DNA from 4 places in the Glutamicibacter sp. genome. Region 3 is predicted to be linked to each of the others. Evidence: riboswitches for the same ligand, from Rfam matches in the RefSeq annotation. Region 3 holds a riboswitch; each other region holds the start of a gene.
What was found. Region 3 has a riboswitch for thiamine pyrophosphate ahead of ACRDT3_RS09930 (ECF transporter S component). Riboswitches for the same ligand answer to the same signal wherever they lie in the genome.
Positions count from the first base shown of each region.

Region 1: it holds a riboswitch for thiamine pyrophosphate, as region 3 does, so the genes downstream of both, thiM (hydroxyethylthiazole kinase) here and ACRDT3_RS09930 (ECF transporter S component) in region 3, are expected to answer to the same signal.
Region 2: it holds a riboswitch for thiamine pyrophosphate, as region 3 does, so the genes downstream of both, thiO (glycine oxidase ThiO) here and ACRDT3_RS09930 (ECF transporter S component) in region 3, are expected to answer to the same signal.
Region 4: it holds a riboswitch for thiamine pyrophosphate, as region 3 does, so the genes downstream of both, thiC (phosphomethylpyrimidine synthase ThiC) here and ACRDT3_RS09930 (ECF transporter S component) in region 3, are expected to answer to the same signal.

Region 1 covers NZ_JBOGEG010000008.1:30,128-37,747, forward strand. Annotated here, with positions in the region: gene ACRDT3_RS07400 (amino acid permease) at 1-938, opposite strand, end outside; gene ACRDT3_RS07405 (aldehyde dehydrogenase family protein) at 1,018-2,469, opposite strand; gene ACRDT3_RS07410 (hypothetical protein) at 2,554-4,149, shown strand; gene ACRDT3_RS07415 (GntR family transcriptional regulator) at 4,146-4,514, shown strand; TPP riboswitch at 4,549-4,643, shown strand; gene thiM (hydroxyethylthiazole kinase) at 4,633-5,427, shown strand; gene thiE (thiamine phosphate synthase) at 5,420-6,061, shown strand; gene thiD (bifunctional hydroxymethylpyrimidine kinase/phosphomethylpyrimidine kinase) at 6,058-7,482, shown strand; gene ACRDT3_RS07435 (uracil-xanthine permease family protein) at 7,510-7,620, shown strand, end outside.
Region 2 covers NZ_JBOGEG010000039.1:4,651-12,270, forward strand. Annotated here, with positions in the region: gene ACRDT3_RS16490 (alpha/beta fold hydrolase) at 1-35, shown strand, start outside; gene ACRDT3_RS16495 (GNAT family N-acetyltransferase) at 157-591, shown strand; gene ACRDT3_RS16500 (OsmC family protein) at 623-1,054, shown strand; gene ACRDT3_RS16505 (mechanosensitive ion channel) at 1,349-2,569, shown strand; gene ACRDT3_RS16510 (GNAT family N-acetyltransferase) at 2,653-3,612, opposite strand; TPP riboswitch at 3,692-3,796, shown strand; gene thiO (glycine oxidase ThiO) at 3,794-4,891, shown strand; gene thiS (sulfur carrier protein ThiS) at 4,918-5,163, shown strand; gene ACRDT3_RS16525 (thiazole synthase) at 5,166-5,987, shown strand; gene moeB (molybdopterin-synthase adenylyltransferase MoeB) at 5,984-7,129, shown strand; gene ACRDT3_RS16535 (GNAT family N-acetyltransferase) at 7,335-7,620, shown strand, end outside.
Region 3 covers NZ_JBOGEG010000013.1:72,125-79,744, forward strand. Annotated here, with positions in the region: gene ACRDT3_RS09910 (chorismate-binding protein) at 1-692, shown strand, start outside; gene cls (cardiolipin synthase) at 703-2,175, opposite strand; gene ACRDT3_RS09920 (aminodeoxychorismate lyase) at 2,366-3,241, shown strand; gene ACRDT3_RS09925 (ATP-binding cassette domain-containing protein) at 3,238-5,565, opposite strand; gene ACRDT3_RS09930 (ECF transporter S component) at 5,562-6,170, opposite strand; TPP riboswitch at 6,236-6,356, opposite strand; gene ACRDT3_RS09935 (DUF4235 domain-containing protein) at 6,432-6,683, shown strand; gene mnhG (monovalent cation/H(+) antiporter subunit G) at 6,740-7,144, opposite strand; gene ACRDT3_RS09945 (monovalent cation/H+ antiporter complex subunit F) at 7,144-7,410, opposite strand; gene ACRDT3_RS09950 (Na+/H+ antiporter subunit E) at 7,413-7,620, opposite strand, start outside.
Region 4 covers NZ_JBOGEG010000029.1:23,539-31,158, reverse strand. Annotated here, with positions in the region: gene ACRDT3_RS14840 (MFS transporter) at 1-537, opposite strand, end outside; gene ACRDT3_RS14835 (MaoC family dehydratase) at 540-980, opposite strand; gene ACRDT3_RS14830 (FAS1-like dehydratase domain-containing protein) at 983-1,429, opposite strand; gene ACRDT3_RS14825 (hypothetical protein) at 1,531-1,806, opposite strand; gene ACRDT3_RS14820 (DUF2797 domain-containing protein) at 1,894-2,835, opposite strand; gene ACRDT3_RS14815 (GTP pyrophosphokinase) at 3,077-3,853, shown strand; tRNA gene ACRDT3_RS14810 (tRNA-Met) at 3,936-4,012, opposite strand; tRNA gene ACRDT3_RS14805 (tRNA-Thr) at 4,060-4,131, opposite strand; tRNA gene ACRDT3_RS14800 (tRNA-Thr) at 4,665-4,736, shown strand; TPP riboswitch at 4,978-5,085, shown strand; gene thiC (phosphomethylpyrimidine synthase ThiC) at 5,082-6,824, shown strand; gene ACRDT3_RS14790 (DEAD/DEAH box helicase) at 6,917-7,620, opposite strand, start outside.

The DNA of each region.
Region 1 (7,620 bases), on a different contig from region 3:
AGCCCGGAGTTGCCTGCGGAGAGGATGGCCGACAGGATCACCGCATTCATCAGGGCCGCAGCGAAGGCTACGCCCGCACGCTCGAAGACCAGGGTGAATGGCGAGGTGGTGATATCCGATGCCTCGGAAGACAGCAGCGATGGATCCATATACGGGATCAGCATGCCAATCACGAAGATCGCGCCGATATAGAAGAGCATGATGCGCCAGAAGATCGCCTTGATGGCGCGTGGGATATCGCGCTTGGGGTTCTCGGCTTCGCCGGCGGCCACGCCGATCAGTTCGGTTCCCTGGAAGGAGAAGCCGGCAATCATGAAGACCGAGACGATGGACAACCAGCCGCCAACAAACGGCGCTTCGCCATCGGTCCAATTGCTGAAGCCCGGAGTGGAATCGCCCAGGATGCCGAAGATCATCGCGACACCGCAGATCAAGAAGACCACCACGGTGATGACCTTGATCGCGGCCAACCAGTATTCGCCCTCGCCAAAGGCCTTGGCGGACAGCGCGTTCAAGCCGGTGAGCAGCACCAGGAAGATGGCCGCCCAGATCCACCCCGGGGCATCAGGGAACCAGTAGGACATGATGATGCCGGCAGCTACCAGCTCGGCAGCCACGGTGATGGCCCAGTTGAACCAGTAGTTCCACCCGATTGCGAAGCCGAAGTGGCGGTTCACGAAGACCGTTGCGTAGGTCTGGAAGGAACCAGCGACCGGAAGGCGGGCGCTCATTTCTCCCAACGACTGCATCAGGAGCAGCACCATCATGCCGATCAGCGCGTAGGCCACTAGCGAACCACCGGGGCCAGCTTGGGCAATGGTGCCGCCGGACGCGACGAATAGTCCGGTACCAATCGAGCCGCCAATGGCAATCATCTGCATATGGCGAGCTTTGAGGCCACGCTTCAGACCGTCCTGGGACGGTGCGGGCTCAGTCATGCGTTACATCTCCTGATGCTTGAAAATTTCCAACCTATCCATCCAAGCACCCTGACAAGCCATAACGCTATGAACCGCGCTACAGTAAGCGATCAATAATCTTTCGCTTAGCCCATGAATATGGAGGATATATTGCGCTCAGGGTGTCAACTACGGTCGTTTTGTTGAGTTCTGAGCGCATCTGCGAAAGCCGTTCGAACCCATGCTTACCGTGGTAGGCCCCCATTCCACTCGGTCCGATGCCGCCGAAAGGCAGGGTTGGAACGATCATCTGGGCTAACGGAGCATTATGCACAATGGAGCCGGCTCGCACCCGATCAGAGAAAATCGACTGCAGGCGCGGACTTTCGCTCATCAGGTAAGCGGCCAGCGGAGATGGACGCCGGGCAATGAATTCGAGGGCTTCCTCGAAGCTTTCCACCTCGATCACCGGCAGGATGGGACCGAAAATCTCTTCGGTCATCAGACTTCCCTCGAGGTCCACGTTGCGCATGATGCTCGGAGCGATGCGCAAGGTATCCTCGTCGTATTCGCCGCCGAAAACCACCTCGCCTTGCTCGAACATCGACAACAGGCGGTCAAAGTGCTTGCGGCTGACGATGCGGCCGAAGTCCGGATGGGTCAGCGGCTCCCTGCCGTAGAAGCTGGTGATGGCCTGGCCCAGGCGCTTGACGAGCTCAGACGAGTCCCCCACGCTCAATACGTAATCCGGGGCCACGCAGGTCTGGCCGGCATTCATGAACTTGGCGTAGGCCAAGCGCTTTGCGGAAGCCAACGAATCGTTTTCCACCACGGCCGGCGACTTTCCGCCCAATTCCAAGGTGGTAGGCGTCAGATGCTTCGCAGCCGCTGCAGCCACGATCTTGGCAACGCGTTCACCGCCGGTGTAGAAAATATGGTCCCAGCGGGCGCCGAGCAACTCGGTGGAGGTATCCACCCCGCCTTCAACTACCGCATAAACACGTTCGTCGAGGTAGACCGGTAGGAACTTGGCCAAGACGCCTGAGGTCGCAGGAGCCAGCTCCGAAGGCTTGATCACCGCGGCATTGCCGGCAGCAATGGCCGCGACCAGCGGTGCGAGCACCAGCTGAACCGGGTAGTTCCAGGCGCCGATAATCAGCACGACCCCCAGTGGACGCGGCTCGACCTTGGCCATGGCCGGTTGCAAAGCCAGCGGAACCTTGACGCTGGTGGAATCCATCCATTCGACGAGGTGGCGTTGGGCGAAATCTATTTCTGCGCGCACCACGTCAATTTCGGAGAATTTGGCTTCGGTGGCACTCTTGCCCAAGTCCTCGGCCAAGGCCTGGACGAAGTCTTCCAGATGCTCTTCGAGCATCTTCTCCAGGGCCTTGAGCTGCTGCAGGCGGAAGCGTCGCGGATGCGTGATCCGGGTGTCCGCAGAACGCCGCAAATGGCTCAGAACTGTTGCTATGCGCGATGGATGCTCGTCCACCGGAGGTGCGGAATCACCGACCGGTTCGGGCAACGGAGTGGAAGTAAACAGACCCATGATTTGAGCGTACGTCACTGGGACAAATTTTCATCGTTTAATTCGCCGGGGGATTCAATATGTATCAAATAGTTGATACATTGATCCCAAGGAGGCGGTCAGATGACTTCGTTGGCAGCTCAATTCGGCAATTTCGCAATTGCGGCGTTCATCATTTACTTCGTATTGCGTGCATTCGGCCCGAGCAAGGAAAGAGGCCTCTTGGAAAGTGCGCGCCAACATGCATTGTGGTGTGCCGTCATCGGTTACTTCGCCAGTAGTTCAACGACCTGGTTCAGCGATGCCGCAACCCTGCCTTTTGACGAGCAGAGTTCGTTGGACACCGCGAAAAGAATCATGGTCGCATCCACCCCAGCACTTTGGGTTGCTTTCATCTATATCGCCAGCCAATACACATGGCCCCGCAGATTGAAGCCGCAGCGCACGGCAACACTTGCTCCGCGGTCGCTCACCAGCCCCCTTCCCAAAAAGCTGCTTGCAGCCATGCTGGCGGTATTGGCCGTCGCCTGCTTCACTGTCTATACGGTTCACGATGTCGCTCCGATTGCCGCTCAACCGGCGGTTGACTACGAGTCACCCGATTTTTCGTACAGCAACCCGGCACAGGATGGGTTGCGTGCAGCCGGGGAAGTCCTGCCTTACCTCTATGCAAGTTTTGCTTTCCTCGTGCTGGCCACCGGTATCGCCACCATGATCATCCTCCGCCGCAAACCCCTGCCGGGCATTTCCGAACACGATAACCGGCTGCTCCGCACTACCTGGCTAAACCGGCTCTACCGCACAGTAAGTGTGCTGCTGGCGACTCAAGCCGGCGAAGCAGTGCATTACAAGGCTCGCTGGTTCCATCACGAATCCAGCCGCTATCTGGACGGGTCGGGTGCGGGGATCGAGTACCACGACCAAATGAGCGCCATCGGCAACACTCTGGACTGGAGTGCAAATTACGCGATGCTCGGAATTTCTGCCTTGATGCTGTTCTGGCGGCCACCGGGGAATTTTGAGAACGAGCGCCGTACAACTGCCACGGCTTTCAGCAGGTTGCGCGAGCAATTGCTCTCACTCCAATATGTCACTGCCATCGCCACGATGGTGGCCCTGTACGCGGCGTGGTTCCTCTTGCCCGTTCCCGACCAGAACGCATGGCCTACCGGCGAGCGCGAAACCTGGATACTGGTGGTCTTGACCGTTGCCGCACTGCTCTACTTGGCGTTGAACGCCCTCTACCTGAACTACGTGAACTTAATATCACGCAAAGCCGCAGCACTTCCCAAGTATTCGGCTCCGCTTCCAATATGGGCCTATATTTGCGCCGGAACGTTGGCCGCTGCCTGCGCCTACTTCCTGATCAATCCCCCATTGGACTATCTGTGGGGATTCGTCGCGCCGCGAAGGAGCATTGTCGTCGGGCTCATTGCCCTGTTGGCATTAGCCCACGCGGGTTTCGTCTGGTGCTCGCGTCGCGCAACCATTCCGTGGTCCGTCTCCGCAGCCGAAGAAATCTGGTATCGCCGAGTCCTGGAACTCCGCTCGTTGCGTGCGGTCGCCAGCGCCATCCTCGCAATGCTAGTTGTCGGATACGAATTCCCGATGCGGCTGGATCTTGCCGCATTGCTGGTCTTCGCCGTCCCAGCGGTCATCTTCCTGGAACGCCCCCGCAGTTCAACGGCACATTCATCTCAGGCGCCGGTCACGGCATGAGCACGCAGATCCGGGTGGATTTGGAGGCCGCCACCCCGCCCTACGAACAGATCCGCTCGCAGATTGCTTCGCTGATCTCCTTGGGCGAGCTGCCCGCGGGGACCAAGCTGCCAACCGTGCGTGCCCTGGCCACGGACCTCGGCGTTGCTGCCGGGACGGTGGCGCGCGCCTACAAGGAGCTGGAAGCCGAAGGGCTGATTACTTCCCGGCGCCGGGCCGGCACAGTGGTCAACGAGCGGCCGCAGCCGGTGGATACCGGTGCAGACCTCCTGGCCGCCGTAGATCATCTATGGGCATTGGCGGCCGCGCAGAAGGTAGATGCGGCCACGCTCAAGGCCTTGGTGGCGCGGCGCGAGCGTAGGTAACTTGTCCTTGGAACCGGTTGTGCGTACGCTCTATGGCAGTGACACGGGGTGTCGGAGCAACCGACTGAGATGAGACCCGTAGAACCTGATCTAGTTCACGCTAGCGGAGGGATGTCGCATGGCTTTGCATGCAGTTGCCCAAGAATACCGGCAACAATCACCTTTGGTTTTTTGCCTGACCAACACCGTCGTATCCAATTTCACCGCCAATGTCCTGCTGGCATCCGGCGCTTCCCCGGCCATGACGGATCTGCCCGGCGAGGCCGGTCCATTCGCCCAGGCAGCTTCCGCCGTATTGGTGAATTTGGGAACTCCGAGCACTGAACAGCTGGCTGCCATGGAAGAAGCGGTGCAGTCGGCGAGCGCGGCAGGCACCCCCTGGGTCCTGGATCCAGTGGCGGTGGGAGCGCTTCCGGTACGCACGGATTTTGCCCGGCGCATTGTCCACCAGGGCCCGGCCCTGATTCGCGGCAACGCCTCGGAAATCCTGGCCTTGGCAGGCCGGCAGTCGGCTTCGCGCGGTGTCGATGCCCTGGATGATGTCTCTGCCGCCTTGGCGGCTGGACGCGAACTGGCGCAAGAGCATGACTGCGTGGTGGCCATTTCCGGCCAGGCTGACGCCATCATTGATGCCACGCGCACCGTCCTGGTGCATACCAACGGAATTGGCTTGACCCGGATGACAGGTGGCGGTTGCGCCCTGGGCGCGTTCTGCGCCGGAATGATTGCGGTCCACGATGACCCGTTCGAGGCCACCATCGCAGCCCACGGTTTCTACGGCCTGGCCGCGGAAAAGGCCCTGGCAAGCAGCACCGGTCCGGGCAGCTTCGCAGTCGCTTTCCTTGATGCGCTGTCCACGGCCGATCCCGATGAACTGAAGACTTTGAAGCACGAGGAACTGAACCATGCATAATTACGGCGCTTACCTAGTAGCCAACACCGCTAGCTGCACCCCACGCAGCACCCTGGAAGTTATCGAGGGCGCCGTCGCCGGAGGAATCCAGTGGATCCAGCTTCGCGCCAAGGATGAAAGCGCCCGCGAGTTCTTCGAACTGGCCTGCGCGGCTGCCAAGCTCACCGAGGGCAAAGCCCAATTGCTGATCAATGACCGTATTGATGTCTACCTCGCGGCGCGTGCTGCTGGCGCGGCCGTGAACGGTATCCACATCGGGCAAAAAGATGTGCCGGTACAGCTGGCCCGCAAGATCATCGGCGAAGGCATCATCGGCTTGAGCGCTTCCACTGATGAGCAGCTGGCCCAGGCGAACAAGGACGCCTCGGTTATCGACTACCTCGGTGTAGGCGCCATCCGCGCCACTCCGACGAAGAAAGACCATCCTGCTCCCCTGGGTCTTGATGGCTTTGCCCGAGCCACCACCCTGGCCAAGCTGCCCTGCGTAGCGATCGGCGCAATCACCCAAGCCGATGCCACCGCGATCCGCGCCGGTGGCGGCGCGGGCATGGCCGTGGTCCGCGCCATCTGCAACGCCGAAGATCCGCAACTTGCCAGCGCGCAGCTGGTCGCAGCCTGGGAGGCCTCGAAATGAATGTCCTTTCCATCGCAGGCTCCGATCCTTCCGGCGGCGCCGGAATCCAGGCAGATCTGAAAGCCATTGCCGCCAACGGCGGCTACGGAATGTGCGTGATCACCGCCTTGACCGCGCAGAACACCCATGGGGTTTCCGGGGTCCAGGCGATCAGCGGTGATTTCGTCCTCGCCCAGCTCGAAGCCATTAGTACAGATATTCGCATCGATGCGATCAAGATCGGGATGCTGGCCAACGCCGAGGTGATCCGCGCGGTCACCAGCTGGCTGGAAACCGTTGACGCCCCGGTAGTGCTGGACCCGGTCATGGTGGCGACCAGCGGGGATCGCCTGCTCGAGGACGAATCGGCCCTTGATTCGCTGCTGGATCGCGCCACGGTGATTACCCCGAACCTGCTGGAGCTGGCCAGCTTGCTGCGCGAGCCAGTGGCCTGCTCGTGGGACGAAGTCCTGCGCCAGGCCCAGCGGCTGGCTGCCAGGCACGACGCACTGGTGCTGGCCAAGGGCGGTCACCTGTCCGGGGTGGACTGCCCAGATGCCCTGGTTTCGGCCGGCGGGGTGCAGCTGGAGCTGCACGGCCCGCGCCATGCCACCAGGAACACCCACGGCACCGGCTGCACCCTTTCCAGCACCCTGGCTACGCGCTTCGCTGCCACGGGAGACTGGATCGCCGCATTGGAGCAGTCCAAGTCCTATCTCGCCAAGGCCATTGCAGCGGCCGATCAGTTGCAGGTGGGCAGCGGGCACGGCCCGGTCAACCACTTCATCGACTTCTTCGGCACAGCAGATCCCATGGGCGACTGGTGGCAGAAGATCCAGCCGATCCGCGAGGAAATCGACCAGCTGGATTTCATCACCGCGCTATCCGAGGGCACCTTGGACAGGGAAGACTTCCACTACTACATCGCCCAGGATGCGCTGTATCTGCTGCGCTATGCCAAGGTGCTTTCGCTGGCCAGCTCGATGGCGCCGGATCTCGGGGCCCAGCGCTTCTGGTCGCGTGGCGCCAACGGCATCCTCGATGGGGAGTTGCAGCTGCACGGCAGCTACTTGGACGAATTCCCGGATACGCCCAGCGCCACCACGCTGAACTACACCAACCACCTGGCTGCGAGCCAGGAGAGCTATGGGGAGCTGATTGCCGCGATCCTGCCGTGCTACTGGCTGTACCAGGACATCGGCAAGCGGTTGGCCGCCGCCAACCATGCCGGGCACCCGTACCGGCAATGGCTGGAAACCTATGCGTCCGAAGAATTCGATTCCGCCACCGAGCAGGCCATCGAAATGGTCCGCCAGGCGTTCGAGCAGGCCGATCCGCAGCTGCGGGCGCGCATGGAGATCGCCTTCATCCGCTCTGCGGAACATGAACGCTCTTTCTTCGCGCAGGCGCACGAGAACCGAGTAGACTTCTCTACGGCCTAAAACCCGCAGGGCCCGGGAAGAGGAATCATGAGTTGGAGCATTCACGGCAACGGCAAGACCATCACCCCAGGTGAGGTAGTTGCCCCGGATGAGCGGCTGCATTGGCCGCAGACCGTGTCCATCGGCGCCCAGCACATC
Region 2 (7,620 bases), on a different contig from region 3:
CCCAACGCACGGGCCGCATGAATGCGCCAGCTTGAGCCGGAGAAAAGGCGCAAGCGGGTGTGCCGCAATGATCGATGAAAACTTGAGGAAACGCTGGCATCCAGCTACATTTCCAATCAGCAAGTACGGATTTGCTTGAGCATGAAGGAACATGGCGTGGAAGAAGTTCTCGTGCTGCGCGAGCTGGTGAGCGTGGATGAAGTGCCTGACCTGTTGGACATCTGGCGCAGTTCGGTGGAGCGCCGGGGCGACTTCCTCTCGGCTGCGGATATTGATGCCGTGGCCGTCGCCTTGGAAGTAGTCTATAGCCAGGCGGTGACCGTCAGGATTGCCCAGCAAGGTCAGCGCATTGTGGGCTTTGCCGCATGGAGCGCTACACGCATCGAGCTGCTCTGGGTGCGGCACAGCGATCGCCAGAAGGGCGTAGGGCGCATCCTGCTGGATGCGATCATCGCCAGTACTCCTGGCATCAGCATTCATCTGGATTGCCAGCGCCAGCCTGCCATTGCGTTCTTTGCCGACTGCGGGTTCGAGCCCGTTCCCGGGGGACCTGAAGCGTTGCCGCAACGAGTCGTGTTGCGCCACATGTAATCTTCAACCTGGATCGTGGCACGATAGATTCATGAGTGAAAATAGCCGTGAAATCCGTGAAGTCAGCATCGAACGCGTCGAAGCACGCAAGTACAAGGCCACCAGCCTCGAATCGGGTGCCAGCCTTGAATTCGGCCAGGGCGAAGGGCTGCTGACCCCGGTGGAGTTGCTGCTTGCTGCCATTGCCGGGTGTTCGGCCATTGATGTTGATGTGGCGACTACCCGGAGAAGCGAGCCCGAGAAGTTTGAAGTCAAGGCGGGCGGCTACAAGGTCTCTGAGGACTCGGCGAGCCGGATGGAGGACATTCATCTTGGCTTCGATTTGAAGTTCCCCGATACCGACGAAGGCCGCAAGGCAGCCGGCATGGTGGAGCGCATCGTCAAGCTGTCCCATGACAAATACTGCACGGTTTCCCGCACCGTTGAACTAGGCGCTTCGGTACAGAGCGAAATCATCAACTAAGCAACAGGACTTCCATCAAATCCCAGATTGATAAAGGTCAATGGCTGAATCCGCAATAGTTTCCAAGGCAATTCACGGGTTCGAGCGCAGTTGCGAACTTTCCAACATTGCGTGGATTAGTTGTCAGCAGTATCCGATTGTTCGGAATTCGTTGAATTGATCAAGATCTAGTCAGGTTTTCGCAATTCGAACTGTGTAAGTCCATTGATTCAAGCTGGGAGTATGGGTCTTTGCCCTAGTCAGCGGAGAACCTTCATCGTAGGGTCGGATTGTCCCTACGTTGAAGGAGCAGCAATGCAGTCTGAGAACGTTTTAGGCAATATCGACTGGGCGTCGATGCTACAAAAGGTTGGCATCGCGCTAATCATCCTCATCATTACGTGGCTTGTTGCGCGCATAGTTCGTTGGGCTGCCGCCAAGTTGGTGAACAGGGTGAAGTTCCTGCAAAAGCAGGGCAATGACGGAGAACAAATAGGCCAATCCCTGGGCAAGGTCGCGGGGTTGATTGTCTGGCTCTTCGGCCTCGTGGCAATCCTGCAAGTCTTCGCGCTATCTGAAGTGCTATCGCCGGTGCAGGGCCTGCTCGGCGGCGTCATGGCCTTCATTCCCAACCTCATCGGTGCGGGCTTCATCTTCTTCATTGGCTACGTAATCGCGAATATCGTTCGCCAGCTGCTGAAGACCGGTTTGGGAACTGTCGATTTCAGCGGGCTGGTCCGCAAGGTCACCCCAGGCAACGAACCAGTGGATGAAGTTCAGTCTCGCGAATCCCAAGCGAAGATCGTTGACATCATTGCCAACATCGTTTTCGCCTTGATCCTGCTGGTCGTCGCAATTTCGGCTCTGCAGGTCTTGGGCATCGCGGCAATTTCGGTACCTGCTCAGCAGATGCTGCAGCTGGTCTTCACCGCAATCCCACAGGTCATCATGGCCTTGGCGCTCTTGGCAGTGGGTATTCTGATTGCTAAGTTCGTCGGCCAGCTACTTGAATCCACCCTCCATGGCGTGGGTACCGACACTGTTGTTGCCCAGTGGGGCGTAGTTCCCGAGGGCAAGAGCGCTTCGGGAATCATCGCTGGCATCGTCAAGATTGCTATCGTGCTGTTCTTCGGCGTGATGGCAGCCCAGATGCTGAACTTCCCAGCGATTACCAACATCCTCAATGAAATCCTGGCCCTGGGCGGCAAGATCCTCTTCGGCGCAGCAATAATCGCCGCAGGTTTCGTTATCGCCAACGTTATTGGCCGCTTCTTGGGTGACACCACCGCTTCAAAGATCATCCGCTACACGGCAATTGCGCTGTTCGTAGCAATGGGCCTGAAGTACATGGGTATCGCCGATTCGATCATCAACATGGCCTTCGGTGCAATCGTCATTGGCGCAGCTTTGGCAGCGGCTCTGGCCTTTGGCCTCGGCGGTCGTGATGCTGCGGCTCGCACGCTGAGCAAGGTGGAGGCCAATCAGACCACCAATGGCCCGGACTCGACGCCACCGGCATCGAACCCAGGCATCTAACCACTAATCACAAAACTTGAGGGACAGATAAAAAGTCGCGGAATCCAAGCTCGGATTCCGCGACTTTTTTGATGCCCGCCAGGCTACCGTTGCGTGCCCCATGGCAAGGGCGTGACGGCAGAGCCGCGATCGGTACGCAACCGTGCGTAGGTGTGCACATCAATACGTTCTCCAGCAACCAGGAACTTGCCCCGCTCGACACCTTCGTGCAGGAAGCCGTTGCTTTCTGCTACATGCTTCGACCCGGGATTATTTGCCCGCAGGCCCAGCTCCAAGCGGTAAAGGCCCAGCTCGTCGAACAGGTAATCCGCCAAGGTTGCCACCGCTCTAGTGGCCAGCGACCTGCCCCGGTAATTCTGGTTCATCCAATACCAGACCCACGCGTTCTGATTTTCCGGATCTACCGTACCGCACACCAAGCCAACCAGCCGATCTCGATATGCGATGGCCAACGCCTGCTGGCGGTCCCCGGCCTCCAGCAGTGCGCGCACGTACGATTCGGCCTTTTGCGGGGAATCGGCGTCGCCCTGGCGCTTCATGTCGGGGTTCGAGGAAAACGCCTCAAAGACGGCGTCGGCATCCGAAAGGCGCAGCCATCGCACCGAGAATTCAGCGTCGGCAGGCTCGGCTTCCTTCGGTCCTGCAGGGGAAAGTGGCCGCGCGGCGGCCGTGCCCTGGTGGAAGAGCAGCTGCCAGCGGCCCTGCTCATGGATCCACAGCGAACTGCGCTCGCTGGGGGAACCAGAAAGCAACCTCCAGCGCAGCAGCACCAGCTGATCTGCAAGCTGGATAGCCACCGGGCTTTCGACCGTCAACGAGCCCGCATCCCGTGCCGGCTCCTGGGCAAGCTGGGCAATGATGGCCTCGCGATCATAGGTTCGCCCGCTGGCTCCCACCTCGGCGAACCGAGGATGCAAGCGTCGTTCCAATTGCGCCTGGCTATGGCGTTGGCTGGATTCCAGGAGTTCTTGCTCCAACGAGATGATGGCGTTGGACAGCGCAGAACCCTGGGGAAGCGCGATAGGGAAATCATGGGATGCCATGTCAGCAAGTACATCACAGAAGATGACGGATCTGCATTCAATAAAGTTCGCCTTTATGAGCTGCATCATGCTTATAATCGCAGTAATCCGCGGGAGCCTGAATCGACCAGGCTGAGAGGGCACCGAGCCGACCGCTACACCTGATGCGGGTCATGCCGCCGTAGGAAGGAAGCGTGCCCTTGTGCATGTCAACATTGTTGGCGCCGGGATTATTGGCCTGGCCGTCGCGTTCGAGCTGGAATCACGCGCACACACCGTCACTCTCATCGATCCAGCACCCGGTCAAGGTGCAAGCTACGCAGCGGCAGGAATGCTGGCCCCGGCAGCCGAAACGGTCTGGGGCAATGGCCCGCTGCACCAGCTGCTGGCCGCCTCGAATGCCGCCTATCCGCAATTCATCGAGCACATCGAATCGGTCACCGGGCAACGCCCGGACTACCTGCAAAACTCCACCCTCGTTGTCGCCGCAGAGCCTGCTGACCGCGAAGCCCTGCATGAGCTGACCGAACTGCAAATATCCCTGGGCCTATCAGCGCAAAAGCTCCTGCCCAGCCAGGCCCGCAAACTTGAACCAGCTTTGGCCGCCAATATTTCCGGCGCGGTCCTGTGCCAAGATGACCACCAAGTCGACCCTCGCTCCATCGTCAAGATCCTCTTGGAGCATCTGCGTCCGCACCTCATCGAGGAACGGGCGCAGGCCCTGGTGACCGACGGGAACCGGATCACCGCAGTGCGCACCGCATCGGGCCGAATCCTCGAAGCAGAGCAAACCATCGTGGCCACCGGTCTTGGCACACTTGGTGGCCTGAAAGAACTTCCACTGCGCCCGGTCTACGGGGACATCCTCCGGATCCAGGGGCCAGCAGGCCCGCCGCTCATCACCCGCACCATCCGCGGCATCGTGCACCGGGAGCCGGTGTATCTCGTGCCGAGAAAAGACGGCAGCCTCGTCCTTGGAGCCAGCGTTCGAGAAGACCGGCAACCGGCAGTGAACATTGGCGCCATGCACCTGCTGCTGGACAATGCGCGAAAGCTAGTCCCCGGCATCAGCGACTGCACGCTGAACGAGGCAACTGCCCGGGCACGTCCCGCCACGCCAGATGACCGGCCGCTGCTTGGGCGCCTTGATCCGGGCCTGCTGCTCTGCACCGGGTACTCCCGGCACGGCGTCCTGCTGGCCCCGCTGGGCGCAATGCTCACCGCGGATCTCGTCCACGGCAACCAAACCCACCCCTTGCACCAAGCTGTGGATCCCCACCGCTTTGCGAAAGCAAACTAGACAACTCACCGAACGGAGCAACAACCATGAAAAGCATTGGCATCAATTTCAATTCCCGGCAACTGAACCTGGACGAGGGGACCACCCTTCGCGAATTCATCAGCACGCAGATCGGCAAAGCACTGGACGCCAACTCGATGGCCGGTGACGGCAGCAAGCTCGGAGTTGCCGCCGCCGTCGATGGCGCTGTCATTCCACGCAGCGCCTGGAATAGCTACCTGCTGGCCGAAGGGCACAGCATTGAACTCGTTACCGCAGCCCAGGGAGGCTAGGCATGGAAACGCGCAACATCACCGACCTGGACATCCACAGCGACCCATTCCGGATCGCCGGACGCACCCTATCCTCGCGCTTGATCCTCGGCACCGGGGGAGCGAGTTCGCTGACTACCCTGGAAAGTGCCCTGCAGGCCTCCGGAACGGAACTGACCACGGTGGCCATCCGCCACTTCTCGGCGGCCGGTGCGGGCAACGTGTATGAACTGCTGCAGCGCAACAATGTGATTGCACTGCCCAACACCGCCGGATGCTTCACCGCCCGCGATGCGATCCTCACCGCGCACCTGGCCCGTGAAGCGCTGGAAACCAATTGGGTCAAGCTCGAAGTCATTGCCGATGAGCACACGTTGCTCCCTGACCCGCTGGAACTGCACGCAGCTACCGAGCAATTGGTGGCCGACGGGTTCCAGGTCTTCGCCTACACCAATGATGATCCGGCACTTGCCAAACGCCTGCAGGAAGCCGGCGTTGCGGCAATCATGCCGGCCGGCGCGCCGATCGGCTCGGGCCTGGGGATCTTGAATCCGCACAATATTTCCACCATCGTCTCGCGCGCGCAGGTGCCGGTGATCCTTGACGCCGGGGTGGGCACCGCCTCGGATGCGGCCCTGGCCATGGAACTCGGCTGCGACGCGGTGCTGCTGGCCAGCGCGGTGACCCGGGCGCACAACGCGCCGCTCATGGCCAGGGCCATGAAAGATGCGGTGCGTGCCGGGCGCGCCGCACGGCTCGCTGGCCGGATCCCGCGCCGAGATACCGCACTGGCATCCTCGCCGGCCGAAGGCATGATGCAGACACTGGTCGGTGACTTCTCGTGAGCCAGCCAGCATTGGTAGCACCCGGCGCGGAACTGGAACCGGAAGAACTGGCGCGTTACTCCCGGCACTTGTCCCTGCCCGGGGTGGGCGAAGAAGGGCAACGCCGCATCGCCAATGCCAAGGTGCTGGTCATCGGAGCCGGGGGCTTGGGCAGCCCCATTGCCAGCTACCTGATCGCTGCGGGGATCGGCGCCCTCGGGGTCGTGGACGACGACACCATCGAACTGTCCAATCTGCAACGCCAAACCATGCACCGGCAACAGGATGTAGGCCGCCTGAAAGTGGATTCGGTGCGGCGGATGGCCCACGAGCAGAACCGGAACGTCCAGATCATCGCCGTCGATGAAAAGTTGGATGAAACCAACGCCGTGGCACTTTTCAGTGAATATGACTTGGTCATCGACGGCAGCGACAACTTTGCCACACGGTACCTGGCCAATGATGCCGCGGAAATCACCGGCACCCCATTGGTGTGGGGAACCCTCTTCCAGTTCTCCGGGCAGGTGTCCGTCTTCGATCCGCGCACCGGTCCGATGCTGCGTGATCTTTTTCCTGAAATCCCCGACGCGGACTCAGTGCCCAGCTGCGCCGAAGGAGGAGTCTTTGGCGCACTGTGCGGGGTTATCGGTTCGGTGATGTGCACCGAGGCACTGAAGCTCATTACCGGGATCGGCACCACACTGAGTGGGAAACTTTGGCTCTACGATGCCCTGGAAGCCAACGTGCGGACCCTCGGCTTTGCCCGGGATCCGCAACGTGAGCCCGTGACCGGGCTGGGGGAGTACCAACCTGTTTCCTGCGCTATCGAAGGGCATGCCCCGGAGCTCACGGTTCAGCAGCTAGCAGAGCTGGAAGCAGGTGAACCGGTATTGCTGGTGGATGTGCGTGAAGCCTGGGAACGCGACATCATTGCGATCCCGCATAGCCAGCACCTTCCGCTCGCACAGCTGAAAGAACGCGGACTGGGAAAGCTCGCGCGCAGCGCTTCGGCGGTCGTATTCGTGTGCAAAACCGGCGTCCGTTCACAGCAGGCGGCGCGGGTCACCATTTCCGATTCGAAGGCAGGCATCCCGGTGTACAGCCTCAGCGGCGGAACCGTGGAATGGGCCAGGCAAGTGCAGGGGCAACAGGTGGCCTACTAGGACGCAGCTTGTTCCGGGGAGGGCAATCCACCAGTGGCCGGATTCTTGGCTGCATGCTCCGCCGGGGCGGCAGCTGGCTACCACTACCGGTGCGGCCCGAACGGGGAACTCCAGGGAATACCAGCTGCGTCTGATTCCTGGAGCAACCTTGCTAGGACCGCACTCATGGGAGCCGAGTTAGCTCTGGCATACTGGCGCTATGACTTTGGAAAATGCGCTGGAGATCCGTGAATTGGAAAGCCAAGACGAACAGCAGGCCATCGATGCCCATCACTTGATGCTTGGCGAAGATTTCGAATTCATGCCCACCTGGTCTGCATCGGAGGCCTGGGAGGACTATGTCTACCGGATGAAGGCAGGGCGCCGCGGCGAGCACATCCCCGAAGGGTGGGTGCGCTCGGCGCTGTTCGCCGCCTTTGACGAGGGAGATCTGGTGGGTCGTGTTTCCGTGAGATACGAACTCAATGAGGGCCTGCTTCAGGTCGGCGGAC
Region 3 (7,620 bases):
GCCCAGCACCGTTTGCCCACTACCTGCGTTTCACTGATTTGCAAATCGCCAGCATTTCACCGGAACGGTTCCTCGCGCTGTCCAAGGACGGGCAGTTGCGGGCCGAGCCGATCAAGGGCACCCGACCGCGTGGCGAGAATGAAGAATCAGATCTTGCGTTGAAGCACGACCTGGCCACCCATCCCAAGGACCGGGCTGAGAACATCATGATCGTTGACCTGTTGCGCAACGACCTGTCGCACCATTCGGTTCCCGGTTCGGTGAGGGTTGCCCGGCTGTGCGCGGTGGAATCCTATGCAACAGTGCACCAGATGGTCTCGACCATCGACGCCACGTTGTCCTCCCCGCAACTGGCCGCCGAAGCCCTGCGTGAAGCTTTCCCGCCGGGTTCCATGACCGGTGCGCCGAAGCTTTCCACGATGAATATCTTGGATGAACTTGAAGAGCACCGTGCCCGCGGGCTGTATTCCGGTGCCGTGGGGTATCTGGGTGCTGATGGTGCCGCCGATTTCTCCGTGGTGATCCGAACCCTGGTGTGCGACCGGCTGGCTGACCGGTCGTGGCGGTTGAGCTTGGGCTTGGGAGGGGCAATTACCGCTGATTCGGTGCCCGCTGAAGAGTGGGAAGAGGTCATCACCAAATCCCGCGGCGTGCTTCAAGCACTGGGCGCCAGCTTCCCGGAAGAAGCTTAAGCGAACTGCTTCACTGCAACGTGGCCGTCAGGCGCGCCACGTTGTCGATCCAGCGCTGCATGCGTGGACGGCGGCGCCACTGGGAGAGAGCGATTTCCGAGGAAATCTCACGGTAGTGGTTCTGCACCTGGTTGACCGCATCGACCATTTCCTTGCCCAGCAGCATCACGGAAATTTCCATGTTCAAGCTGAACGAGCGCATATCCATATTCGAGGATCCCACCACGGCCACATCGTTATCAACGGTGAAGCACTTGGTGTGCAGCACCATCGGTGCCGGGTAGCGGTGGATGCGCACGCCGGCTTCCAGCAGCTGCTGGTAGTAGGACTGCTGGGCGTGGTGCACCAGGAACTGGTCGCCCTCTTCGCAAACATACAATTCCACTTCAACCCCGCGCTGGGCGGCAGTGGTGATGGCATAGAGCAGCGAATCGTCGGGAACGAAGTAAGGGCTGGTGATTTCCAAGCGTTCGGAGGCCGAATAGATCAGTGTATTGAATAGCCGGAGGTTGTTCTCGGTACCATATCCGGGGCCGCTGGGCAGCAGCTGCGCCAGGGTGGAGCCGGGACGTTCCTCATAGGCCAGCGGGTGGCGGGCCTCGGTCATATCCATCAGCACTTCTTGGTCGTCGTCCTCTTGCCACCAGTCGGTAGCGAAAGTGACGTCCAGGCTGCGCACCAGCGGGCCTTCGACACGCAACATCATTTCAACCCATTCGCGGCCTACCTTATGGGAGGACTCGCGCTTGTAGCCAGGTTCAATCAGGTTCTGGCTTCCGGTGAAGGCTACCTCGCCATCAACAACGAGGATCTTGCGGTGGTTGCGCAGATCCGGGCGGCGCCAACGACGGCCAATCAGGTCGATGGGCAGCATTGGGCGCCAGTTGATATTGGATTTCTTCAGGCGCTTCTTGAAATCCTGGTAGCCCTTGACGCGCAAGGTTCCCAAGTGGTCGAAGAGCAGGCGAACGTGCACGCCACGATCCGCTGCTGCTTCCAGTGCATCGAGTACCGGTCCAACATAATCCGGGTCATCGCCCATGATGTAGAACTGGATGTGCACATAGCGGGTGGCGTTATCGATTTCCTTGCGCATGGCATCGAGCGAGGCACGGTAATCGGAGATGACCTCTACCTGGTTGCCGCCTTCCAGCGGCATGGCGCCAAGATTGCGGTTGAGCATGACCGCCGATTCGACCCATTCTTCCTGGGAATGGAACTCTTCGGGCAGCTGCATGTGGCTAGTGGCCTTCATGATTTCATCGTGCGCACGCCGCTGCTTCTCCAAGCGGCGACGCGACAGGCGCGGGTTGGCAAAAAGCCAGTATGCGACAAGTCCCACAACGGGCAGGAAGAAGATAGCCAATAGCCATGCCATGGCGGTGGTGGGGCGCCGGTTGCCCGGAACGATGCCGATCATGAAGTAGCGAACCGCTAACTCTATTGCGACCAGCACGCTCCAAAGAACGCCGCCAATCTGCAAGAAGACTTCATTACTTGGCCACACTCAGGCACCCCCTTGGCTACGCCCCTCGAACTTGGCATTTTCGGGCTCTGATCTGTGATGTACAGGCCATAATCCTTCGCTTAGCTTATCGAACATTGCCAGACTTGTCTGAATCTCCGCCCGCAGAAATCACGCAGAAGACGCTGGGGTTCGATAATCTGTCTTTATGAGCTCACTTGTATTCTTGGATCCGGCCTATCCCGCTGGTCGTCTTGCAGACATCACTGCACCGCAACTTCTGGTCACTGCACAGGGAGTAACGCGAGGTGATGGCATCTTTGAATCGATGCTCTACACCAACCAGGCCGTACGCAAATTCGAAGCGCACTTGGCACGTTTGGCGACCTCCGCTGAAGTAGCCGATTTGGCCATTCCCGATGCCCGTAGCTGGTTTGCCGCGGTAGATACCGCTGTGGCCGATTTCGATGCCACCGGCGGCGCTGAAGAAGCCGTGGTCAAGCTGGTCGCAGCGCGCGGCGAGCACGATAGTGATCCTGCCATTTGCTGGGTCACCGTTACTCCTGCCCCGGCTTTGGGCAAGGAGCAGCGTGAAACCGGTGTGGATGTCCTGCTGCTGGATCGCGGCTACGACTCGAAGCTGGCCGAACGCGCGCCATGGCTCATGATGGGCGCCAAGACCCTTTCCTACTCGATCAACATGGCGGCCCTGCGCTATGCGCACAAGCACGGCGCCCATGATGTCATCTTCACCTCCGCTGACGGGATCATCCTGGAAGCTCCAACCTCGACCGTGCTGGTAGCCCAGCGCGATGGCGAAACCAAGCGGCTGCTCACCCCGATGCTTGAAACCGGCATCCTGCCAGGCACCACGCAAAGCGCGATCTTCGACGCGGCAGCCCAGGATGGCTGGGAGCTGGGCTATGGCCCGCTGCGCCCAGAAGACCTGTACCAGGCCGATGGCGTGTGGTTGGTTTCCTCAATCCGCCTGCTCACCCCGGTGCGCACCATCGATGCCAAGCCGGTTCGCCTGGACGCTGAGCTCCATGAAGAGCTCAGCGCCCTGAGCGAAGCAATCCGCTAGGACCACACCAAGTTGTAGGTCCCGGCCAGCACGGCCGCAGTCATGGCGGCCGTGCCAAACAGGATTCCGGTGGCCAGCACCATGCCATCACGCCAGGTGAAGGTGGCCGTACGAATCCATGTGCGCTTGGCCGTGCCAAACCCCTTGGCCTCCATCGTGGTTGCCAGCCGTCCGGCGCGGCGAATCGCTTGCACCAGCAAGGCCAGCACCTGGCCGAGGGTTGCCTTCAGGCGTTGGCCCAAGCTGCCGAAGTTTCCGACACCGCGAGCGCGCCGGGCCAGGGTGAGCGTGGTGAATTCTTCCACCATCAACCCGAGCAACCGCATGCCGGCCAAAGCTCCGAGCACGAACCGGTGGGGTACCTTCAGCTGCTGCGACAGCGCCCCGCCCAAATCGCTTGGATTCGTGGTGGCCAGCAGCAAGATGCACGGGATGGCCAGCGCGAAAGCGCGCAGTCCGGTGGCAATGCCACCGGCCACCGATCCCTCAGTGATGCTGAAGGCGCCGAATTGGGCGTACACCATGCCGCTGTCCTGGCCCACCAGGGCAATGCCCCACGCTGCAAGGATTCCGGCGATCAGCAGTGGCCACGCACGCTTGAGGAATTTCACGGGGCTCAGCCCTGCCAGCGGGAAGAACACCACGGTCCCCACGATAATCACCAGCGCCGAAACCCAGTCCAAGGTGGTAATCAACGGCAGTGTTGCCGCGGCCACCGCACCCAGCTTGGCCAGCGGATTGATCTTCGCCAACCAGCTATGCCCTACCGGCGCATCAAGCACCGGCCCCTGGCGCGGGATATCGGCTTCCGGGTTGCCGGCAGTGAGCACCAAGTCCCTTGCCTTCAGCACCGAGGCAAAGTGATCGTCGTGGGTGACAGCAATGATCGCGGTGCCCTGCTGCAATTCCTCGACCAGCAGCCCAGTCAGTTCCCTCCACGTGTTCGCATCCTGCCCGAAGGTCGGTTCGTCGAGGATCAATACCTCTGGGGATGCGGCCAAAACGGTGGCCACGGACAAGCGGCGCTTCTCTCCCCCGGAGAGGGTGAACGGGTTCGCTTCAGCCAAATGCGTCAGGCCCAGGCGTTCCAGCAACTCATCTACGCGCGCTTGGACCTGGGCAGGTTCATACTTCGGCACATCGGCGCTGCTGGCCTGCGCGCGGCTGGGAGCGAAAGCCAGCTCTTCCCGAACGCTCTGGGTCACGAATTGGTGTTCGGGTTCCTGGAAGACCGAACCGATCCGCCCGATCAGTGCACCGGCTTTCCAGGCAAACGGGGATTTGCCCAGACCGTCGGCCAGTTGCGCGGTGGCCGCCAACTCGCCGTTGGCCGGGGCGAGCAATCCGCCCAGGGTCAGGGCCAGAGTCGACTTTCCAGCGCCATTCTCGCCGCGAATCACCGTCGCGGTGCCCGCTTGCACGTTCACGTCCACCGCTTGGGTGCGCGGTGCCGTGGCGGTGCGGGCGGATACCAGCTGCCGCGCTTCCAAGAGCGTGTCGCCGGCACTATTCGTTGCCGGAGCCACCTGCGGAAAATATCCCGGAACCCACAGCCCGGCAGCAGCCAGCTCCTCGCGCACCGATTCGTCGGTGTACAGCCGCTGCGGATCCAGATCGTGCGCGACTCCCCCACCTGGTTGCAGCACGATGACCCGGTCCACATGCTGCGCCCAGGCTTCAATCCGATGTTCCACGACTACCAGCGTGGCACCAGAAATCCGGGCGGCGTTCAGCACCGCGTCGCGCAAGAGCTCAATGCTTTGCGGGTCCACATTGGCCGTCGGTTCATCGAGCAGCATGAGGCTCGGTTCCATGGCCAGAATGCCAGCCAAAGCCAACCGCTGTTTCTGCCCGCCGGAGAGTTGCTGCGTGCGGTGCTCGAAAGACAGCGCGCCCAGTCCCACCGCGTCCAGCGCTTCGGGGATCCGCTGGCGAATCAGCTCGGGATCCATCCCGAGGTTCTCCGCGCCAAAGGCCACATCATCGGCGACCCTGCTTTGCACGACCTGGGTTTCCGGATCTTGCTGCATCAAGCCCACCGGATGGCTCCGGATAAAGGCATCGCTGCCATCTATGAGGAGCCGGCCGGCGACCTGCTCGGCCTCATCCACTTCCAGCAACCCGGCCATCGCATGCAGCAGGGTTGACTTGCCGGCGCCCGATGGACCGACCAGCAGCACCTTTTCACCGGCGTGGATCTGAAGATCCAGTCCCGAGATGGCAGGGTTCTGCCGGTCGGAGTGCTGCCAGCCGAAACCTGTTGCGGTGATTGCGGCACCGCGCTGGGTCAGTGAGGCTGCACCAGAGCTGGCAAAGGAACTCATTTTGCGCTTTCCAGGTGCGCACGCCGGCTCGCCAGGGCACTCAAAGCACCGGTCTTCGCCAGTCCGCGCGTGGCCAGCCAGGACAGCAGCCCTGCTACGACTACGCCGGAAACGCCGGTGGCGATCACGTGGAAGATCTTCATTCCGGCGGTGTACTCAACGTAGTAGGCCAGGATGTATGCCTCGGAAATGCCGGCGAACAAACCGGCGAACAAGCCTGCCAGCAGCGCCACGCCCAGGTTCCACTTGCGGTAGCGGAATGCTGCGAAGACCAGTTCTGCGCCCAGTCCCTGGACCAGGCCGGAGATCAGTACGGTCAAGCCGTAGTGCGAGCCGAGCAGCGCTTCAACTACGGCGGCCAGTAGCTCGCAGTAGATTGCAGCGCCTGGCTTGCGGATGATCAGTGCGCCGAGCACCGCGGGAAATAGCCACATGCCGGTGAGCAGCGCGGTGGCTGGCGGGAAAGCTGCAAAGGCGAGCGAGAACAGCCCATAGCCGGCACTCCAAGCCCAGAAAATGACCCCGGATGCGACGGCGATCACCGAGGCGACGACGATATCAACTACACGCCAGCCGGTACGCTGCTTCGAAACTGTTTCGTTCATTGTTGGTCCTCCTGTGGAAAGGAGGGGAGATGGACGGAATGAGGGCATACTGCCGCGCCTATCCGCATCCGAGATGCTCGACTTCCTTCGCCGGTACTAGCCGGGGCAGGTTCGAGGGTCTGCGATCTATCGCACTCTCAGCGTCTTGCGACTTTTTAAAAGTCTGACGCTCCCCTGTCGGAATAATTACTGCTCCCCCACCATACCGCAGGTATGCTGGGCAGAGGAACGATATGTCAAGAGCTTGATCGCGAGGAAAAAATGGATAAAGTGCAGAAACTTGTCACTACCGGCATCACCGTTGGCGCGGGCATGCTCGGCGGCAAGCTGGTTGATTTCCTTTGGTTGAAGGCAACCGGCAGCAAAGCACCACGTAAGGGCACTGAGGAAGCAGCTGAAGCTTCCTTCCGCCGTGCATTGGGCTTCGCAGTCGTCTCGGCCCTGGTGGCAGCCATCCTGCAGACCGTGGCCGACCGCAGCGCCAACAAGGTTGTTGCCAAGTTCACCAAGTAAGCTTCGGCGTAAAGCCAAAAGCGGGAGCCGCCCATCTGGGCGGCTCCCGCTTTTTCTCAATCTTGTTCGTCTTGCGATTCGGCCTTGGAGACCGGGGTGGTTCCGGTCGGCGGTGTGCCATTCACCTTGTTGACCACGAGGCTCAGCTCATCGGAGAACAGGGTTTCCTTGGCAGCGTGCTTGGTCCGGTAGCCGGAACGGCCAATCATGTGGGCCGAGACCGGCGCGGTCAATAGCTGCATGCCCCAGGCCAGCGCGAGGACCGGGATCACAGCCCAGCTGCGCAGGTAAATGGCCAGCCCCGCGAAGATCAGCAGGAAGCCGAGCACCTGCGGTTTGGTCGCTGCATGCATGCGGGTGAGCATGTCCGGGAAGGTCAGCAAGCCGATGCCTGCGATCAATGACATCAGGCAGCCAAGGATCAGCAGGATCGCAACGAGGACGTCGAGGAAGAGTTCCATTAGGCATTCCTCTGATCCGAGACGAAGCGCGAGACGGTCACCGAGCCGATGAAGCCGAGCATGCAGGCGGCGACCACAAACAGCAAGTAGTCGGTGTGCTTGTGCAGCACCATCTCCAGGCACAGGGCGGCGGAGATGATCAGCAGCATCACGTCCAAGGCCAGCACCCGGTCAAGGATTGACGGCCCCTTGGCAACACGGACCAGGCAGGCGACGGCACCGAGCCCGAGCATGATGCCGCAGATCCATATGACGATATCCAGCATGTTTACCCCTTCCTCGCATCAAAGTTCGGTCCGCATTCGCTCTTGATCGCTTCGTACTCATCGCGGCTGCCAATAGCCATGATCAGCCGGCGTTCGATGTCGCGAATGGCGGCACGCGCCTTCTCCACATCCCCTGGCGACTGAATGTCGATGTAGTGCAGGTACAGGGTCGACGAGCTGCGGTCCACATCGATCACGAAGGAACCCGGG
Region 4 (7,620 bases), on a different contig from region 3:
CAGGCCCATGAAACCGTAGTGGTACTGCAGCGGGACCTGCAGACGGGCACCTAGCGCACCAGCACCGGCGCCGATCACGGTGCCGATGGAGAAGAAACCGTGCAGGGCAGGCATGATGCTCTTGCCCAGGGCACGTTCCATGGCAGCGCCTTGGACATTGGAGGCGACATTCCATGATGCGGTACCCAGGCCCTGGGCGAAGAGGAAGATGCCGCAGATGAGGGCACTGCCAAAGACTCCGGCACCCACGCCTACAAGAATCAGTGAACCGCCGGCCAGCGTCGCGGCGATGCGCATGACGCGCGTGGCGCCAAGGCGCAGAACCAGTTGCCCTGAAACCGAGACGGACAGGAAGGATCCGGCGCTCATGCACAGCAGCAGCAGGCCAACGCTGGCGTGGTCGAGCTGCAGGGCATCACGCACCGCCGGCAAGCGCGAAACCAGGGCCGAGATCAGCAGGCCGCTGGCCAGGTAGGCTGCCATCAGCGCGTTGCGCCACTGGGTTACTGGCTTCTGCGCATCACCGGGAAGTTGCATGCTTAGAGCTGTACCACGGCCTGGCACTTGAGCAGTACCTTGCTGTCATGGGCCGAGACTGCCAAGTCGATGCGGGCGGTGCGTGCTTCGGCGTCCAATGCGCCGACCTTGCCTTCCACCGAGATGGTGGTGCCTTCGTGATCTGACGGGTTGGACCCTTCAGGGTCCTCGACGACTACCGGCTTGGTGAAGCGGGTCTGGTAGTCGATGATGGCACCCGGGTTGCCGACCCACTGGGAGACCAGATCAATGACAGATCCCATGGTGAACATGCCGTGGGCGATCGCCGAAGGCAGTTCCACTTCCTTGGCGAAGCGCTCATTCCAGTGAATCGGGTTGAAGTCGCCCGAGGCACCTGCATAGCGAACGAGGTCCGCGCGGTTGACCTGCACCGTGTGCGAGCCAATGACCTGGCCCTTTTCGAGGCTTTCGAATTCAATCATGCTTAGTCCTCAGCTCGTACCAGTAGCGATGAAACGGTGGTTGCGATCTTCTCGCCAGCCACGGTGGTTATTTCGGCGCGGGTGGTGATCATGGCACCGGCACCCATTTCACGGACCTGGTCCACGTAGAGCTCGGCGAGCAGTTCATCGCCGGCAACGATCGGACGGTGGTGGGTGAAGCGCTGGTCGGCATGCACCACGCGGGAGAAGTCAATGCCGCTGGCAGGATCGGCAATCAGCTGCGCGTCAGCGCGCTGGGCGATGATGATCGCGAAGGTTGGCGGGGCAACGACGTCGCTATAGCCCAGCTCGCGAGCGGCCTGCACATCGTAGTGCGCCTGGCTGGCGGCCTTGGTGGCCTTGGCGAATTCGCGGATCTTTTCGCGGCCTACCTGGTAGGACTCGCCGGCAGGGTAGATACGCCCTACCAGGTCAGGGTTGATGCCCATGGATTCTCCTGAACGTTGTTGGAAGTGACCAGGCGCAGCTGCCGCAGGATACGGAACCCGGGCGCAACTGACCGGTCACACTGTGGAATTCTTTCGGAAGCCTAGTTCTGCCCGTCGGCCGGGCGCTTTTTGGCGCGTGGAGCCGCCAGGCCATTGGCAATGCGCCACTGGCGCGCATCCTTGGCACGGACAACCAGGCTGGCGATATGGCAGAGCATGCCGATGACCATGATGCCGATAGCGGTGTAAACCGTTGGCAGTGATGGAATGTTGGCGCCGATGATGGCCAAGATGATGCCTGCGCCCATGATGCCCATGGCAGCGAAGACGAGCTTCTTATAGCGTGGCGAGGCCGATTCCCAAGGAGTGTTGGTCATGATCCAAGTCTAGTTCAGCTCCGGCTGTGTCTGCTCATTGCGGCCGGGGCATTTCCCCGTGACTCCCCCGACAGCTCCGTGCCGCTTTCAGAACAGAGCGGATTGTTCTTCCTTGAAATCTCCTCGGTTCTCCACGACAGTGACCTCACGGGTCTTCAACTCGGCAGCATCCAGCAAGCGCACGGTGGTGCCTTCGCCACTGTCGGCTAGGATGCTTTGCCCCAGCACGCCGCGGATGCGCAGATTCACGGTGTTGCCGGGCAGTGCCGTATTCCAGGCATGCAGCACATGGGCATCCCAGGCGTCAATGACCGGGCGGGCGAAGGCCGGTTGCGCCCACAGCTCGTCGCGCAGCTGCAGGCCATAGGTCTCCAGACCCCGCTGGGCGCCAATGAAGGCCTGGGCCCTACTTGCCGCTTCGGAGTTGATCTGGTCCAGTTGGGCGTAGTCCAGTTCCCAGCTGGCCAGTCCCTTGATCTTGGACTTCTGCCGGACTTGTTGGCTCAGACCCACGTGTTCAGTCACCAGGTCTTCGAGCACTCGAATAGCGGCGCCATCAGCGGCGCGGGCAACATAGCGGGCGATGACCGCGCCCTGCTGCGCCAAGCGAGTCCATTTGCTCTGGGTCGAGGTGGTACCGACCTTGGTCGCCCCGTGGGCGAAGCTTGCGACATACAAGAAGTGCGGCTGCTCCAGGTACTTGCGCATGCCCTCCGGCGCTTCGCCGGTCTTGTGGAAATGATGCATGAACTTCGAATGATCCAGCCGGCGGCAGCGTTCGCACTGGGTGCCGGTACGCAGCGCTTTGTTCTTCGGGCAAGGCAGGTTGTTGCGCGAGCCATCGCTGTTCATCGTGATGTAGCCCAGGCAGAACTTCAGTTCGCCGATCTGCAGGCTCAGCGAACGATTGAGTTCCAAGTATTCGGTGCTCCATTTTTCGGCTTGCCGGAGCCTGAGCATGGGGGCGGGTTCGTGCTCTGAGAAGCTGATGCCGTGGCAGAGCTGCCGGTGGTCGCTGGCGAATTCCATCGATGCCTTCCTCGAAGTTACCCCTTCAACGATAGTTCACCGGGCATGGCAAGCTCCTGCACTGCAGGTTGGCCGACGCCTGAATTCCGAAAGTTTGCTGGACAAATTCCCGACTGGTTCTGGCCTAATTCTTAGGAGAAGCCCTTAGGCTGAAACTGCACCGGCACCGTACCGCGGGTCGGGCCACAATCTGCTGAGGTGATCCAGGATTTCTGTCCCATTTGATGACGAGACTCGCGCAGTGGCAATAGCAGCTGCCGAGAGCGCCCCTTCGCCGGCCGAACTGCAGCGAATGACGCAGGCTTTCCGCCATGATTTCCAGCGTTTCATGATGGAATACCAATTTGCGGTGGACGAGGTGTTGACCAAGGTCTCGATCTTGCGTGAAGAGTTCCTGTACCTGCACAATTACAATCCAATTGAGCACATCACTTCCCGGGTGAAAACTCCGGAGAGCATCATGCGCAAGGTCTCCCGCCGGAACATCTCCCCGTCGCTTCCTGCCATTCGCGAAAACATTAGCGACATTGCCGGCGTGCGCATTACCTGCAGTTTCGTCAAGGACATCTACAAGGTTCTGAACACCTTGACCTCGCAGAATGACCTGAAGGTCATCCAGATCAAGGACTACATCAAGAACCCGAAGCCCAACGGGTATAAAAGTGTCCATGCGATCGTGCAGATCCCGGTCTTCTTGTCCGACGGCCCGGTCGACGTCGTGGTGGAGCTGCAGATCCGCACCATTGCCCAGGATTTCTGGGCAAGCCTGGAGCATAAGATCTTCTACAAGTACGAAGGCGAAGTTCCGGAGCATCTAGTGCAAGAGCTCGCCGATGCCGCAGCAGTGGCAACGAAACTCGATATGCAAATGCAGCGCCTGCATACCGAAGTCCACGGCCACGATGCCAATCAGGCGCCAAGCCAGGAAGCTGATTTCGATACGAAGGCGATCCAGGGGCTGCTCTCGCTGGCTCAGCAAGCCAAGGCCGGGAGCCAGGAGAAGGACACGGGCAGCTAGCCGTTCCGGCGCCGAAGCAACATGTTGCTTCAGGGCCTGGAAACCAAAAAAGATCCTCAGCCGAAGCTGAGGATCTTTGTTTTGGTAGCGGCGCCGGGACTCGATCCCGGGACCTCACGATTATGAGTCGTGCGCTCTAACCAGCTGAGCTACGCCGCCACAAGTGAGAAGCAATCCAGTAGAAGCCAAGAAAGCTTCTCACTCAGAGCCCCCTGCCGGAATCGATCCGGCGACCTCGTTCTTACCAAGAACGCGCTCTACCACTGAGCTAAGGGGGCAACGAGTAAATACTCTACACGGGTTTCCCTGCAAAGAAAAATCGGCAGATCGGCCCGGTAAACACTCGGAAAATTCAATAAAACACCTAGTCAGCAACTATTTGCGAACTGACATCTGGTCATCAGGGACGAAGGATGGGACAAAAAGTGTCCAGGTGACGATGCTCACTAGATCATTCCTTGCGGTCAATCGCGGATTCCCCCAGGGGTGCGGGATAAAATCTCGCGAACTTCCACCGATGGCCAACCGGCGGATATCCCGACTCGGCACTCCCTGACCTCAGCCCGATTCCCCACTCCCGATCCCCGGGCAAAGACAGTGCTTGAATGCACCCGGTCCACCATGGGCGCAGGCACTGCTCCGATGCGCGGCAACTGGAATCCAGGCCGCGAACCGGGATCCCGGCAACCGGCATGATCGCATCGGTTCCTTGTCGCCCATTCCCGACTTGAGTAGGAATATTGTGACCTCAGCAACAAATCCCCGACGGATTTTGCAAACCTCAAAAACCTGTGTAAAGTATTTACCTGTTGCCCCCTTAGCTCAGTGGTAGAGCGCGTTCTTGGTAAGAACGAGGTCGCCGGATCGATTCCGGCAGGGGGCTCGAAATAAGAGAGGCAATCTGGTTCCAGATTGCCTCTCTTTTCGTTACTCCCCAGATGCCGCGAACTCATCGTGCGGCTATCGGCCATGCCGTGCACCCTGGATTCCTGGTGCCCCTGGCAAGCGTTCTCCGGCCAACGCAAAGAATCCAGGCCCGCAGGAACCAGCACCTCGCCCTTCCCTTGATGTCAAGGCTCTGACCACCGGATTTGCGTTTCTTCCTCCCAAGCGTGCTAAGTTATTCGCGACCACACGGGTGCCCTGGCAAGGGCTGAGATCGGGCTATCGCCGTCCGCGACCGTTGAACCTGTCCGGGTAATGCCGGCGAAGGAAGTGAGTTTCCCCAGTGGAACAATTTGAACAGCACCCTGCCCACACCCTTGCCTACCGCGAATCTGCGGGAATTTCTGTTCCCGTCACGCAGATCGAATTGGCAGACTCCCCCAATGGAAAGCCCAACGAGCCGCTGGCGGTATATCGCACCAGCGGACCGGGAAGCGAACCCACCCAAGGCCTGCAGCCCTTCCGCGAGCGGTGGATCCTGGAACGCGGGGACGTGGAAACCTATGCAGGTCGCGAGCGCAACCTGCACGACGACGGGCGCTCAGCGGTCCGCCGCGGCACGGCCAGCGCGGAATGGGCTGGACGCTCAGCCCCACCGCTGCGGGCCGTTGGCGGAGCCCGAGTGACGCAAATGCACTACGCGCGCGCCGGGATCATCACCCCGGAAATGCGCTATGTGGCCCTGCGCGAGGAATGCGATGTCGAGCTGGTGCGCAGCGAGCTCGCGGCCGGACGAGCCATCATCCCGGCGAACATCAACCACCCGGAATCCGAGCCGATGATCATCGGCAAGGCGTTCCTGGTCAAGATCAACGCGAATATCGGCAACTCGGCGGTGACCAGCTCAATCGCAGAAGAAGTCTCCAAGCTCCAGTGGGCGGCCAAATGGGGCGCGGACACGGTAATGGACCTGTCCACCGGAGATGACATCCACACCACCCGCGAGTGGATCATCCGCAACTCCCCGGTGCCCATCGGCACCGTGCCGATCTACCAGGCGCTGGAGAAGGTCAATGGCGAAGCCAACGAACTGACCTGGGAGATCTTCCGCGACACCGTCATAGAACAGTGCGAGCAGGGCGTGGACTACATGACCATCCACGCCGGCGTGTTGCTGCGCTACATCCCGCTGACTGCCAACCGGGTCACCGGCATGGTCTCGCGCGGCGGATCCATCATGGCTGGCTGGTGCCTGGCGCACCACCAGGAGAATTTCCTCTACACCCACTTCGATCAGCTCTGCGAAATCTTCGCGCAGTACGACGTGGCCTTCTCGCTGGGCGACGGGCTGCGCCCGGGCTCCATCGCGGACGCGAACGACGCCGCCCAGTTCGCCGAACTGGACACCCTGGCCGAGCTGACCAAGCGCGCCTGGAAGTACGATGTGCAGGTGATGGTAGAAGGCCCGGGGCATATCCCGTTCCATCTGGTGCGCGAGAACGTCGAACGCCAGCAGGAGCTGTGCGACGGGGCCCCGTTCTATACCCTGGGCCCGCTGGTTACCGACATCGCCCCGGGCTACGACCACATCACCAGCGCCATCGGTGCCACGGAGATCGCAAGGTACGGGACCGCAATGCTCTGCTACGTCACGCCCAAGGAGCATCTGGGGCTGCCCAACCGGGATGATGTGAAGACCGGGGTGATCACCTACAAGATCGCTGCACACGCCGCCGACCTGGCCAAGGGCCACCCGGGGGCCACGGCACGGGATGATGCGCTGAGCAAGGCGCGCTTCGAGTTCCGCTGGAATGACCAGTTCGCGTTGTCCCTCGACCCGGTCACCGCGCAGGAATTCCATGACGAGACGCTGCCGGCTGAACCGGCCAAGACCGCCCACTTCTGCTCCATGTGCGGGCCGAAGTTCTGCTCCATGCGCATCTCGCAGGACATCCGCGACGAGTACGGCTCGGCCGAGGCGCAGGCCGCTTTGGCCGGGATGGCGCAGAAAAGCAAGCAATTCATGGAAAGCGGCGGCACGGTCTATCTCGGGGACGGGATCCCTGTGGGAACCCCTGCTCCGTAAATAGCCTGTGGCGTACGAAAAACGCCCTTGGGGCAAGCTTTCGGCTTGCCCCAAGGGCGTTATTCAATGCTGTTCAGCTGCGTGCGACAGGCTTAGTAGTCGCGACGTCCACCGCTACGGCCCGAATCGCTGAAGCGATCCTTGCCGCCGCGTCCGCCGCCACCGAAACCGCCACGTCCGCCACCGCGTCCGCCACCGAAACCGCCACGTCCGCCACTGCGTCCGCCGCCGAAGCCGCCACCACGGCCGCCACGGAAGCCACCGCGGTCGCCTTCGTCGTCGCGACGTGGGCTGCGGCCATTGTCGAGCTCAAGCTCGATGGCCTCGCCGCCGATGCGGGTCTTGGACAGTGCACGCCACTGGTCCTTGCTCAGCTCTGCTGGCAACTCGACCAGGGTGTGGTCCGAACGGATCTCGATGCCGCCGATTTCCGAAGAATCGAAGCCACCCTCGTTGGCCAGTGCGCCAACGATCGAGCCTGGCTGCACGCGGTTGCGGCGGCCAACGGCCAGACGGTACATGGCGTTGCCCTCGGCAGCGGTCTTGCGGGCACGTGGACCGCGATCGCCACGGTCACCGCGGTCGCCACGCTCGCCGCGCTCTGGGCGATCCATGCGCGCCTTCTTCGAAGGGGACATGACTGGTTCGGTCATCAGCAGCGGGCGGCCGCCCTGGGCCATCAGAGCCAGTGCAGCTGCGATTTCCAGCTGGTCCAGATCTTCGTGCTCGGAAGCGAACTTCTCCACGATTTCGCGGAAGGTGGTCAAGTCCTGGCCGCTGATGGTCTTATCGATGC